Caldimonas thermodepolymerans: one gene and its partner. The protein of the gene in region 1 interacts with the protein of each later gene in a pairwise test. Links are inferred from orthologs where the notes say so. Each region holds a gene or a part of one and is shown in the gene's direction. Other genes may lie near its edges.

Region 1 (7,930 bases):
GAGATGGCCGCAGTGATCACCGCCGTCGTGATGGCCGGCCGCACGGGTGCGGCATTTGCTGCCGAACTGGCCACGATGCAGGCCAACGAGGAAATCGACGCGCTGGAGGTGGTGGGGCTGCCCGCGGTGGACTACCTGGTCGTGCCGCGCGTGCTTGCCCTGCTGCTGATGATGCCGCTGCTGTACGTCTACGGCTGCGCCACCGGGCTGGTGGGCGGCATGCTGGTCGGCGTGGGCATGCTCGACCTCGCCCCGGCGGCCTACTTCGAGCGCACCTTCCAGGCGCTGTCCTGGGCGCACGTCAACCTCGGGCTGGTCAAGTCCTTCGTGTTCGGCGCGCTGGTCGCGATGACCGGCTGCTACTTCGGCCTGCACGCGCAGCGCAACGCCGCGGGCGTCGGCCTGGCGACCACCCGTTCGGTGGTGTTCAGCATCGTCGGCATCATCGCGCTGGACGCGGTGTTCGCGGTGTGCGCGAACGCCCTGGGGGTATAGCCATGCGACTGTGCGTGCGTGACCTCGAGATGCGCTTCGGCGACCGGCTGATCCAGCGCGACATCGCCTTCGACGTGCAGCCGGGCACCATCTTCGCGGTGATGGGCGGCAGCGGCTGCGGCAAGAGCACGCTGCTCAAGCACCTGGTCGGGCTGCTGCGACCGGCCGCCGGCCGGGTCGAGTACGACGGCACCGACTACTGGAGCGCCGACGAGGCCACGCGCGCGACCATCCGCCGGCGCTTCGGCATGCTGTTCCAGAGCGGCGCGCTGTGGTCCTCGATGACCCTGCTGGAAAACGTCTGCCTGCCGCTGGAACAGCACACCCGGCTCGACGCGAAGCAGCGCGAGGCCCGCGCGCGCGAGGTGCTGGCCTGGGTCGGGCTGGAGCGCTTCGCCGGCTACTACCCGTCCGACATCAGCGGCGGCATGAAGAAGCGCGCCGGCCTGGCGCGCGCGCTGGCCGCCGAGCCGCAGCTGCTGTTCCTCGACGAACCCTCGGCCGGGCTGGACCCGATCAGCTCGAAGCGCCTGGACGACCTGATCCTCGAGGTGCGCGAGCGCACCGGCGCCGCGATCGTGATGGTCAGCCACGAACTGCCCAGCCTGTTCGCGGTGGCCGACGACGGCATCTTCCTCGACGCCGACAGCCGCCATCCGATCGCGCACGGCAGCCCGCGCGCCCTGCGCGAACAAGCCACCCACCCGACGGTGCGCGCCTTCCTCCGCCGCGAGGAACCGGCCGCCCCGCCGCAGCCTGCAACCACCCCATGAAACGTCACGCCCTGCTCGTCGGCAGCTTCGTCATCGGCGCCCTGGTGCTGCTGGTGATCGGCATCATCTGGTTGAGCGGCAACGCGCTGTTCCACCAGGAACTGCGTGCCGCGGTCTACTTCAAGGGCAGCGTCAACGGCCTGTACGTCGGCGCGCCCGTCACCTTCCGCGGCGTGCCGGTCGGGCGCGTCGAATCGATCGGCATCGAGGTCGACGACGCCACGCTGAACGCCCGCATCCCGGTCTACGTCTCGCTGCGCCCCGACGCCGTGCAGTACTCGGGCGGCGGCAAGGACGCCGAGCTGGACCTGCCCGCGCTGGTGCAACGGGGGCTGCGCGCACGGTTGCTGGCGCAGAGCTTCGTGACCGGCCAGAAGTACATCGAACTCGACTTCGCGCCCGACACCCCGGCGGTGCTGGCCGGCGGGGGCGGCGTGCCGGAGATCCCCGCGCTCGGCGACCGCTTCGACGCCCTGATCGACCAGGTGGCCGAGCTGCCGCTGCGCGAGACGGTGCAGGACCTGCGCGACACGCTGCGCACGCTGCAGCAGACGCTCGCGGCCACGCAGGGCAGCCTGGACACCACCGCCGGCGCGATCGCGCAGACCGTGGACGAGGCGCGCTCGACGCTGCGCACCGCCTCGGCCGCGCTGGTCGCCGTGCAGGCCGACACCCAGGCCACGCTGCGCGCGATGACCCGCCTCGCGCAGGACTCGGGCCAGACCGTGCAGCAGCTGCAGACCGAGCTGGCTGCCACGCTGCAGGCCGCCCGGCGTGCGGCCGAATCCGCTCAGACCGCGATCGACCGCGTCAGCGAGATGGCCGCCCCGGGCGCGCCGCTGCGCGCCGACCTGGACGGCGCGGTGCGCGACCTCGCGCAGGCCGCGCGCAGCCTGCGCACCTGGAGCGAAGTGCTCGAGGAGCGGCCCAACGCCGTGATCTTTGGCAACGACACACCATGACCCACGCCTCTGCCACGCCCCTGCCCGCCCCGCGGCGGCGCCCGCTGCGCCTCGCGGCCTGCGCCGCCCTGCTCGCGCTGCTGGGCGCCTGCGCCGGTCCGCGACCGGCCGCCACGCTGCTGACGCTGCCGCCCACCCCGCCGGCGGCCGCCACGCCGACCATGGCCCCTGGGCCGGTCGTGGTGGTGCGCCGCATCGCGCTGCCCGAATACCTGCAGTCGCGCCGCGTGCGCTACCGCAGCGGCAGCAGCACGCTGGAGGAATGGCCGCATGTGGCCTGGGCCGAGCGCATCGACGTCGGCGCGAGCCGCCATCTGGTCGCCGGCCTGCGCGCCGCGCTGCCGGGCTGGGTGGTGTGCGAATCGGACTGCCCGTCGGGCCCCGACGAGCGCCTGCTGAAGGTGGAGCTGGCGTCGTTCGACTACGACCGCGCGGCCCGCACCGTGCACGGGGAGGCGCGCATCTCGATCGCCGCGCCCGCCGCCCCGCAGCGCCTGCTGCGCACCACGGTGCACCGCGAGGCCCTGGCGGTCGGCGCGGACACGCCCGAAGGGCAGGCGCAGGCCATGGCGCAGCTACTGCAGCAGGTCGCGCGCGCCGCCGCCGCCGAGCTGGAAGCCTCGCGCGGCACCCCGCGCTGACCCCGCGCCGAAGCACGCATCGGGCTGGCGGCGCCCCGGGGCGCAGAAAGGGAAAGTATGCGCCGCAGCAGCCGGGTCAAACGCAGATGATGCCCCGAATCGGGGCGCTTTGTTGATCAGGGACAAGCCCGCCCCGGGGAATCCCCTTGCCGGCTTGCCACCCCCTCCCCGCAGGGGCACACTGGCCTTGCGACGTCGCTTCCTCAACCCTTCGGAAAGGAGGACTTATGAATCTGACGATCAGCGGCCACCACCTGGAGGTCACGCCCGCCCTGCGAGAGTATGTGCTCACCAAGCTGGACCGGGTGACCCGGCACTTCGACCAGGTGGTGGACATCAACGTGATGTTGAGCGTTGAGAAGCTGAAGGAGAAGGAACGTCGGCAGAAGGCCGAAGTCAACGTCCGCGTGAAGGGAAAGGACATTTACTGCGAATCCGCCCACGAGGATCTCTACGCCGCGATCGACCAGCTGATGGACAAGCTCGATCGCCAGGTCATCAAGCACAAGGCGCGGCTGCAGGAGCATCACCATGAGTCGCCCAAGCGCCTGAACGGCGCGGTCACGGAGGCCCCCCAGTAAGCAAGCAGCTGATTCCCCATTCCAGCGACAAGGCGGCCCGGGAGGCCGCCTTGTCATTTGTGACAGTTGCCATACAGGCCGCTTGCTGCAACGCAACAAGGGGAGCACAATCGTCCGGACTGGCACGCGGCGCCCGCCGGAAGGTCCGGCAGGCCCGCAATGCTGCTTTCCTATAATGCAACGCCTTGTAACTGGAGCCGTACCGGCCAGCCTCCGAACCGGTGCCGTGATCCGATGAACCGCCTCGCTCCCATCCTGCCGCCCAGCAACGTGCTGGTGAATGTGGACGCCACGAGCAAGAAGCGCGCTTTCGAGCACGCGGGCTTGCTGTTCGAGAACACCCTCTCCATCGCCCGGGCGACGGTCACCGACAACCTGTTTGCGCGCGAGCGCCTGGGCTCCACCGGGCTGGGACACGGGGTGGCGATTCCGCACGGCCGCATCAAGGGGCTGAAGAACCCGCATGCCGCGGTGCTGCGCGTGCAGCAGCCCATCCCCTTCGATGCCCCTGACGACGAACCGGTCAGCCTGCTGTTCTTCCTGCTGGTGCCGGAAGCGGCGACGCAGCGCCATCTCGAGATCCTGTCCGAGATCGCGGAACTGCTGTCCGATCGGGAGCTGCGCGAGCGCCTGAAGACCGAGCCCGACGCAGCGAAGGTCCACGAACTGATTGCATCCTGGGAGCCGATGAAGCAGGCCGTGGCCTGAGCGTCCTGCTTCACGACTGCCCGCCCCGCGCCGCTTGAAACCGACCGTCATCAGCGCCGAGGCCCTGTTCGAAGCCCAGCGGTCCACGCTGAAGTGGCACTGGATCGCCGGCCACGCGCACCCCGAGCGCCGCTTCGACGAGGTGGCCGTGCGCGACGCCCAGTCCGCCGCCGACCTGGTCGGCTACCTGAACTACATCCACCCCTACCGGGTACAGATCGTCGGCCACCGCGAGGTGCGCTACCTGAGCGCGGACTCGCCGGAAGACCAGGCGCGGCGCATCGCCCGCATCGTCACGCTGGAGCCGCCGGTCGTGGTGGTGGCCGACGGCCAGACGCCGCCGGACCAGCTGGTCGCGATGTGCGACCGCGCCGAGATCCCCCTGTTCGTCACGCAGGAGTCGGCCGGCTTCGTGATCGACGTGCTGCGCAGCTACCTGGCGATGCACTTCGCCGAGCGCACCACGCGGCACGGGGTGTTCATGGACATCCTCGGGCTGGGCGTGCTGCTGACCGGCGAATCGGGGCTGGGCAAGAGCGAGCTGGGGCTGGAGCTGATCTCGCGCGGCAACGGCCTGGTGGCCGACGACGCGGTCGACTTCTACCGCGTCTCGCAGACCGCGATCGAGGGCCGCTGCCCCGAGCTGCTGATGAACCTGCTCGAGGTGCGCGGCATCGGCCTGCTCGACATCAAGGCCATCTTCGGCGAAACCGCGGTGCGGCGGAAGATGCGCCTGAAGCTGATCGTGCACCTGGTGCGCAAGGACACGCTCGAGCGCGACTTCGAGCGCCTGCCGCACGAGCCGCTGTACGAGGAGATCCTGGGCGTGCCGATCCGCAAGGTGGTGATCGCGGTGGACGCCGGGCGCAACCTGGCCGTGCTGGTCGAGGCCGCGGTGCGCAACACCATCCTGCAGCTGCGCGGCATCGACACCTACAAGGAGTTCATCGAGCGCCACCAGCGCGCGATGCTGCGCGGCGAGTAGCCGCCGGCGGGCCGGCCGGGGTCAGCGCTCGCCGTGGTGATGGTGCAGCGCGTTGCCGCCCTTGCCCTTGCAGTCGCTGCACACCACGTACAGCGACAGCGAATGGTCCTGCAGCTCGTAGCCGCGTTCCTTGGCGATTTCCTGCTGGCGACGCTCGATCTCGGCGTCGTAGAACTCCTCGACGCGCCCGCAGGACACGCACACCAGGTGGTCGTGGTGCTTGCCTTCGTTGAGCTCGAAGACCGCCTTGCCGGGTTCGAAGTGGTTGCGCGACAGCAGGCCCGCCTGCTCGAACTGCATCAGCACGCGGTAGACGGTGGCCAGGCCGATGTCCGACCCGTCGGACAGCAGGGCCTTGTAGACGTCTTCCGCCGTCATGTGGCGTTGCTTGCTGGTCTGGAAGACCTCGAGAATCTTCAGGCGGGGCAAGGTGGCCTTCAGGCCGCTGCTCTTGAGTTCGTCGACGTTGGTCATGGGCGGCTCCGTCCGCATCCGGCCCGCTGGCTGCCGGTGCAGCAGCCCGCCGGTAGAATCCGCGCATCATATCGAGGTTGCGGGCTTTGCCTTACCTCAAGCTCCCATATCCCTACAGTATGTCCCTCATCCTCAGTTGGGCCTGCCGGGCCGGTCTGGCCGTCACCCTGGGCAGCCTCGCGGCCTGCAGCTCGCTGCAGTCCACCGAAGACAACTTCCTGGGCGTCATCACCCCCTACCGCGTCGAGGTGGTGCAGGGCAACGTGGTCACGCGGGAGATGGCCGCCGCGATCCGGCCGGGCATGAGCCGCACCCAGGTGCGCGACATCCTCGGCTCGCCGCTGCTGACCGACATCTTCCACGCCGACCGCTGGGACTACCTGTTCACGATCCGGCGCCAGGGCGCGCAGCCGCAGCGGCGCCGGGTCACCGCCTGGTTCGACGGCGAGCAGCTCACCCGCCTGGAGGCCGACGACCTGCCGAGCGAGAAGGAGTTCGTCGACTCGATCGACACCTTCAAGCGCTCGCGCAAGGTGCCGCAGCTGGCGCTGACCGAGGAACAGCTCAAGGCCCTGCCGGCGCCCGCGCCGCGCCCGGCCGAGGAGACGCCCCCGCCGGCGCCGCTGCGCAGCTACCCGCCGCTGGAACCCTCCGGCGGCTGAGCCGCCTCCCTTCCCTGACCCGTCCTACGCGAGCGTCTCCACCATGACCCACCGTATCGCCATTGCCGGAAGCTCCGGCCGCATGGGCCGCATGCTGATCGAGGCCGTGCTGGCCGCCGACGACTGCCAGCTCGTGGCCGCCCTCGACCGCCCCGACAGCCCCGCCCTGGGGCAGGACGCCGGCGCCTTCCTGGGCCAGGCCACCGGGGTGGCCATCAGCGCGGACATCCCCGCCGCGCTGGCGCAGGCCGACTACCTGATCGACTTCACCCGCCCCGAGGGCACGATGGCCCACCTGCGCGCCTGCCGCGCCGCCGGCGTGAAGGCGGTGATCGGCACCACCGGCTTCTCCGACGAGCAGAAGGCCGAGATCGCCGCGATCGCGCGCGACGTGGCGGTCGTGATGGCGCCCAACATGAGCGTGGGCGTCAACGTGGTGCTCAAGCTGCTGGACGTGGCCGCCCGCGCGCTGAAGGAGGGCTACGACATCGAGATCATCGAGGCCCACCACCGCCACAAGGTCGACGCGCCGAGCGGCACCGCGCTGAAGATGGGCGAGGTGGTGGCCGCGGCGCTGGGCCGCGACCTCAAGCAGTGCGCGGTCTACGGCCGCGAGGGCGTGACCGGCGAGCGCGACCCGTCGACGATCGGCTTCGCGACGGTGCGCGGCGGCGACATCGTCGGCGACCACACCGTGCTGTTCGCCGGCACCGGCGAGCGCATCGAGATCACCCACAAGTCGTCCAGCCGCGCCACCTACGCCCAGGGCAGCCTGCGCGCGGTGCGCTTCCTGGCCGGCAAGGCCTGCGGCCTGTACGGCATGGACCACGTGCTGGGCATGGCCTGACGACCGGCCCCCGCCCGGCGCCCGCCGGGTGCCGCCCCCTGCCGCGGCCGCCGGCGCCCGGCCCGCGGCGCAGGCCCGGTTCCTATAATCGGCCACCCCCTTTTTCCTTGCACGAAGCAGGACCTGCGCCCGCCTCACGCCGGGCGCCACGCCCCATGAACACCCGACAACTCCCCGTTTACGACCACCGCCAGGTGGAAGCCGACGCCCAGGCCGACTGGCAGGCCCGTGACGCCTACCGCGTCACCGAAGACACGAACAAGAAGAAGTTCTACGCCTGTTCGATGCTGCCCTACCCCTCGGGCAAGCTGCACATGGGCCACGTGCGCAACTACACGATCAACGACATGTTGACGCGCTACCTGCGCATGAACGGCTACAACGTGCTGATGCCGATGGGCTGGGATGCCTTCGGCCTGCCGGCGGAGAACGCGGCGCTGAAGAACGGCGTGCCGCCGGCCAAGTGGACCTACGACAACATCGCCTACATGAAGAAGCAGATGCAGGCGATGGGTCTGGCGATCGACTGGTCGCGCGAGATCGCCACCTGCGATCCCAGCTACTACAAGTGGAACCAGTGGCTGTTCCTGAAGATGCTCGAGAAGGGCATCGCCTACCGCAAGACCCAGGTCGTCAACTGGGACCCGGTGGACCAGACCGTGCTGGCCAACGAGCAGGTCATCGACGGGCGCGGCTGGCGTACCGGCGCGCTGGTCGAGAAGCGCGAGATCCCGGGCTACTACCTGAAGATCACCGACTACGCCGAGGAGCTGCTCGACTTCGTCGTCAACAAGCTGCCCGG
Region 2 (5,828 bases), 260 kb from region 1 along the record:
CCAGCATCAGCCACTGGAGCAGCTCGCCGTGGTCCTCGTACTTCGGCAGTACCACCTTGCGGATCTTGCTGCCAGACAGCGTGGTGTGGGTCAGCCGCGTGCGGACCTCCCGGTCGCGGATCTTCACGACGTACTCGTCGCCGGCGTAGGCCTTCTGCATGTCGGGCCACTGGGCGAGCAGCTTGCGCGCCTGGGCCTCGAGCTGCGCCTCGCGCTCGTCGGCGGCGCGCAGCAGGTGCTCGACCGGTGCCTGCGGGTCCTGCTCGCGCAGCATGCGGGCGGACTCGCGCAGCTGCTGCACCTCGCGCGCGAGCTTGGCCTGGCGCCGCACGCGCGCCTTGTAGCCACGCACGGTCTCGGCGATCTCGGCCAGGTAGCGCGTGCGCTGCGGCGGCACGATGGGCGTCTGGTGGGTGCTGTGGCGGGTCGAGACGCGCGGCAGGCGGCCTTCCTGCACGGGCAGGCCCAGCGACTGCAGGCGCGGCAGCAGCGCCTGGTACAGCGCCGTGACGCCGTCGTCGTTGAAGCGGCTGGCCATGGTGCCGAACACCGGCATCTGCTCCGGCGGCGTCGTGAAGGCCTCGCGGTTGCGCTGCACCTGCTTGGCGACGTCGCGCAGCGCGTCCAGCGCGCCCTTGCGGTCGAACTTGTTGATCGCGACGAACTCGGCGAAGTCCAGCATGTCGATCTTCTCGAGCTGGCTGGCCGCGCCGAACTCCGGCGTCATTACGTACATCGGCACGTCCACGTGCGGCACGATGGCGGCATCGCCCTGGCCGATGCCCGAGGTCTCCACGATCACCAGGTCGAAGCCGGCCACCTTGCAGGCGGCGATCACGTCGGGCAGGGCCTGGCTGATCTCGCTGCCGAAGTCGCGCGTGGCCAGGCTGCGCATGTACACGCGCGGGCCCTGCTGCCACGGGCCGATCGCGTTCATGCGGATGCGGTCGCCCAGCAGCGCGCCGCCGCTCTTGCGGCGCGAGGGGTCGATGCTGATGACCGCGATGCGCAGGCGGTCGTCCTGGTCCAGGCGCAGGCGCCGCACCAGTTCGTCGGTGAGGCTGGACTTGCCGGCGCCGCCCGTGCCGGTGATGCCGAGCACCGGCACCTTCAGCGCGGCGGCCTGCTCGCGCAGGGCCTGCACCAGCGCCGGGTCGGCGCTGCCGTTCTCCAGCGCCGTGATCAGTTGCGCGAGCGCACGCCAGGCGGCCTCGCCGTGGCCCTGGATCGCCTCGACGCGTCGCGGCGCATGTTCGCTCAGGTCGCGGTCGCAGCGCATCAGCATCTCGCCGATCATCCCCTGCAGGCCCATGCGCTGGCCGTCCTCGGGACTGTAGATGCGGGTGACGCCGTAGGCCTGCAGCTCGCGGATCTCGGCCGGCACGATCACGCCGCCACCGCCGCCGAACACCTGGATGTGCTCGCCGCCGCGGCGCCGCAGCAGGTCCACCATGTACTTGAAGTACTCGACGTGCCCGCCCTGGTAGGAACTGATCGCGATGCCGTGCGCGTCTTCCTGCAGCGCGGCCGTGACCACCTCGTCGACCGAGCGGTTGTGGCCCAGGTGGATGACCTCGGCACCCATGCTCTGCAGCAGGCGGCGCATGATGTTGATCGAGGCGTCGTGCCCGTCGAACAGCGAGGCCGCGGTGACGAAGCGCACCTTGTGCTTCGGGCGGTACTCGGCGAGGGCCTTGACTTCGGACAGGTCGGTCATCGGGCGGTCTCCTGGTGTCCTGGGGGAAAGGGCGCGAGGCCTGTCTGCTGGACGTGACGTTCAGGGAATTGACGTTTACGTCAACGTCAATCATGCCATAGGGCCCCGGCGCTGACGAGGCGGAAGACCCCGTATCCGCCTGGCACGGCACGTGCCAAGGGAGCTGGGAGGCGACCGCGACCCGCCGTCGCTCCAGGACGCTGCCGATGCATCCCTTGCCTGCCCATCGCGAACCCCCGCTCGGTCCCGGCGTGCCACCGCCCGACCCGGCCGAACCGCCCGAACCCGCGCCGCTGGATGCGCCGCCCGGGCCGGACCGCGACCACCCGGTGCTGTGGCGCAGGGCGCGGCGGCGCTTCGGTGCGGGCAATGCCTGGGTCTACAGGCTGCACCGCACCGGTGCCGGCGCGGTGCGCGGGCCGGTGGGCAGCTGGAACCCGCTGGCGCGCGGGCGCCTCGGCAACTGAGGGGAGTCGCCATGGCCAGGTGCGAGACCTGCGGCAACGACTATCACCTGTCCTTCGACGTGGTGATGGCCGGACGCCGCCATACCTTCGACAGCTTCGAATGCGCGATCCACAAGCTCGCCCCGGTGTGCAGCCACTGCGGCTGCCGCATCGTCGGGCACGGGATCGAATCGGTGTCCGGCTTCTTCTGCTGCGCCCACTGCGCGAGCGAGGCCGGCGTCAGCGGCGCGGTGGACAACACCCGCGCGGGGGAGGGCGCCGGTCCCTGAGCGCCACGGCTGCAAGACCGGTGCGGCGTGCGCGCGCCAGCGCGCGCCGGCGGGCGAGTTTCGGGATAATGGCCCGAACATGTTTCTCGCCATCGACATCGGTAACACGCGTCTGAAATGGGCGCAGTTCGAGGCAGCCCATCCCGGCGCGCGGATGGTGGCGCATGGCGCGGCGTTCCTCGAGACCATCGACCAGCTCGCCGATGGCGAGTGGAAGCACCTGGCGGTGCCCACCAGCGTGCTCGGCTGCTGCGTGGCCGGCGAGGCGGTGCGTCACCGGGTCGAGGAGCAGCTCGAGCTGTGGGACGTGCACCCGAGCTGGGTGATTGCCAGCGCCCAGGAAGCCGGCGTGCTCAACGGCTATGACCATCCGGCGCGGCTGGGCGCCGACCGGTGGGTGGCGATGATCGGGGCGCGCTGGCACGTCCTCAACGAAGGCCCGCCGCGCCCGACGCTGGTGGTGATGGTGGGTACCGCCGTCACGGTCGACGCGGTCGATGCGCAGGGCAAGTTCCTCGGCGGCCTGATCCTGCCCGGGCACGGCATCATGCTGCGCGCCCTGGAAAGCGGCACCGCCGGGCTGCACGTGCCCACCGGCGAGGTGCGCGACTTCCCCACCAACACCAGCGATGCACTGACCAGCGGCGGCACCTACGCGATCGCCGGCGCGATCGAGCGCATGTACCGCAGCCTGGAGCAGCGCTGCGGCGCCGAGCCGGTGTGCCTGCTGACCGGCGGGGCCGGCTGGAAGATGGCGCCGTACCTGACGGTGCCGTTCCGGCTGGTCGAGTCGCTGATCTTCGACGGCCTGCTGCGCATCGCGGAGCAGCGCGCCATCGAGCGGGTGCGGCGCTGAGGGGGTTGCCCGCAGAAGGTGCGGCGGTTGCGGATAATCCGCAGCCATGAACATCCTGATCCTCGGCGCCGGACGCGTCGGCGAGAGCGTCGCCGAAAGCCTGGTGTCCGAGCGCAACGACATCACGGTGATCGACACCGACCCGCGGCGCGTGCGCGAGCTGCAGGACCGCATGGACCTGCGCGGCGTGGTGGGCAACGGCATCCAGCCTTCGGTCCTGCAGGAAGCGGGCGCCCAGGACGCGGACATGCTGATCGCCTGCGCCCCGCTGGACGAGACCAACCTGGTCACCTGCAAGATCGCGCACGACGTCTTCGGCATCCCGAAGACCATCGCGCGGGTGCGCTCGCCCGAGTTCGTCGACGGCTCGCCGCTGATGGGCCGCACCGGCTTCGCGGTGGACCGGGTGATCTGCCCGGAAGCCTCGCTGACCCGCTACATCCGCAAGCTGATCGAGTACCCCGAGGCGCTGCAGGTGCTGGAGTTCGCCGACGGGCTGGTCAGCCTGATCGCGGTGCGCGCGATCTCCGGCGGCCCGCTGGTGCGGCACACGATCTCGGAGCTGCCGAGCCTGGTGCCCGACGTCGAGATGCGCATCGTCTCGATCTACCGGCGCGAGGCCGAGGGGCCGGACCGGCAGATCGTCTGCGAGGGTTCGACGCGCATCGAGCCGGGCGACGAGGTGTTCGTGCTGGCCGACACCCGCCACATCCGCACGGTGCTGGAATCGCTGCGGCGCCGCGAGCGCCCGGTGCGGCGCCTGATGATCGCCGGCGGCGGGCGGGTCGGCCTGCGCCTGGCGCGCCTGCTGCAGAAGGACTACCGCGTCAAGCTGATCGAGCAGGACCCGCTGCGCTGCGAATACCTCGCCTCGCAGCTGTCGGCCGACACGCTGGTGCTGCGCGGCGACTCCACCGACGAGGAGCTGCTGGTCGAGGAGAACGTCCAGGACATGGACCTGTTCCTCGCGCTGACCAACGACGACGAGGACAACATCATGTCCTGCCTGCTGGCCAAGCGCATGGGCGCGCGCCGGGTGCTGGCGCTGATCAACCGCAAGGCCTACGCCGACCTGGTGCAGGGCACCGAGATCGACATCGCGCTGTCGCCCGCGCAGGCGGTGATCGGCGAGCTGCTCGCGCACGTGCGGCGCGGCGACGTCGAGGCGGTGCACAGCCTGCGGCGCGGCGCGGCCGAGGCACTGGAAGCGGTCGCGCGCGGCGACCGGCACGTCTCCAAGGTCGTGGGCCGCAGCGTCGGCGAGCTCAAGCTGCCCAAGGGCGCGCAGATCGGCGCCATCGTGCGCGGCCTGCCCGGGCCGGAAGGCGAGATGCCGCCGGAGGAGCGCGAGAAGCGCCGCCGCGAGGCCCGCGTGCTGATCCCGCGCAGCGACACGGTGATCGAGTCCAACGACCACGTCATCGTGTTCCTGCCGCGCAAGCGCGACGTGCGCGAGGTCGAAAAGCTGTTCCAGGTCAGCGCCACCTTCCTCTGACGGGTTGTCCTTCCTCGATCTATGCAATCGCTGCTGCCCGTCCTCGGGATCCTAGGCGTCATCGTCATGTACTTCGGCCTCGCGATGCTGGTGCCGCTCGGCGTGGCATGGCGCGGCGACGAGCACGCGCTGCAGGCCTACTACTGGTCCGCCGGGATCACCTTCGCCTGCGGCCTGGCGATGTGGATCGTCACGCTGCGCCAGCGGCGCGAGCTGCAGCCGCGCGACGGCGTGCTGCTGGTGTCACTGGCGTGGACGCTGCTGCCGCTGTTCGCCAGCATGCCGCTGCTGCTGTACTTCCGCCGCGCCGGCCTGCCGCTGTCGTTCACCGACGCCTACTTCGAGGCCATGTCGGGGCTGACGACCACCGGGGCGACCGTGCTGACCGGGCTGGACCGGCTGCCGCCCTCGATCAACCTGTGGCGCTGCTTCCTGCAATGGCTGGGCGGCATGGGCATCCTGGTGCTGGCGGTGGCGATCCTGCCGCTGCTGGGCGTGGGCGGCAGCCAGCTGTTCAAGGCCGAGGCGGCCGGGCCGCTGAAGGACGCCAAGCTCACGCCGCGCATCACCGAGACGGCCAAGGGGCTGTGGACGGTGTACCTGATCCTGTCGCTGGCCTGCGTGAGCGTCTACCGGCTCGGCGGCATGTGCTGGCTGGATGCCTGGATGCACATGTTCACGACGGTCAGCCTGGGCGGGCTGTCGTCGCATGACGCGAGCTTCGCCCACTTCCGCTCGCCGCTGCTGGAGTGGGCCGCGGTGGTGTTCATGCTGATCTCCAGCTGCAACTTCGCGCTGTACTTCATCGCGCTGCGCAAGCGCTCGCTGGAGCGCGTCTTCGGCGACGTCGAGGTGCGCGCCACGATCGGCGTGCTGGTCGGCGCGAGCCTGGTCGTCGCCGCGCTGCTGCTGGTCAAGGGCACCTACGGCGACCCGTGGCTCGCGCTGCGGATGGCGTTCTTCAACGTGGTCTCGGTCGGATCGACCACCGGCTTCGCGTCCACCGACTACAGCCGCTGGCCGA

The links. The genes of interacting proteins can lie anywhere in the genome.
Region 2: the proteins of IS481_RS01775 (region 1) and trkA interact in binary tests that used the Escherichia coli proteins (3 or more experiments, as listed by UniProt). The link is inferred for Caldimonas thermodepolymerans from one-to-one orthologs.

Annotation. Positions count from the first base shown.
Region 1 is NZ_CP064338.1:356,149-364,078, reverse strand. What follows is about bases 2,635-5,423. They hold IS481_RS01775 (PTS sugar transporter subunit IIA), read left to right. Parts: upstream 2,635-3,686; coding sequence 3,687-4,160; downstream 4,161-5,423. Other genes in these bases: fur (ferric iron uptake transcriptional regulator), read right to left, coding at 5,167-5,423; hprK (HPr(Ser) kinase/phosphatase), read left to right, coding at 4,195-5,145; hpf (ribosome hibernation-promoting factor, HPF/YfiA family), read left to right, coding at 3,099-3,452; IS481_RS01785 (PqiC family protein), read left to right, coding at 2,635-2,871. Outside these bases: IS481_RS01800 (MlaE family ABC transporter permease), read left to right, coding at 1-495; IS481_RS01795 (ABC transporter ATP-binding protein), read left to right, coding at 510-1,268; IS481_RS01790 (MlaD family protein), read left to right, coding at 1,265-2,230; more of IS481_RS01785, read left to right, coding at 2,227-2,634; more of fur, read right to left, coding at 5,424-5,619; IS481_RS01760 (outer membrane protein assembly factor BamE), read left to right, coding at 5,739-6,281; dapB (4-hydroxy-tetrahydrodipicolinate reductase), read left to right, coding at 6,325-7,128; leuS (leucine--tRNA ligase), read left to right, coding at 7,284-7,930. UniProt on the Escherichia coli protein: Seems to have a role in regulating nitrogen assimilation.
Region 2 is NZ_CP064338.1:617,696-623,523, forward strand. What follows is about bases 2,656-5,579. They hold trkA (Trk system potassium transporter TrkA), read left to right. Parts: upstream 2,656-3,355; coding sequence 3,356-4,804; downstream 4,805-5,579. Other genes in these bases: IS481_RS03030 (type III pantothenate kinase), read left to right, coding at 2,656-3,309; IS481_RS03040 (TrkH family potassium uptake protein), read left to right, coding at 4,826-5,579. Also shown: fused isobutyryl-CoA mutase/GTPase IcmF, read right to left, coding at 1-1,717; IS481_RS03020 (hypothetical protein), read left to right, coding at 1,924-2,184; IS481_RS03025 (hypothetical protein), read left to right, coding at 2,196-2,453; more of IS481_RS03030, read left to right, coding at 2,533-2,655; more of IS481_RS03040, read left to right, coding at 5,580-5,828. UniProt on the Escherichia coli protein: Part of the constitutive potassium transport systems TrkG and TrkH. May regulate the transport activity of TrkG and TrkH systems. Binds to NAD(+) and NADH.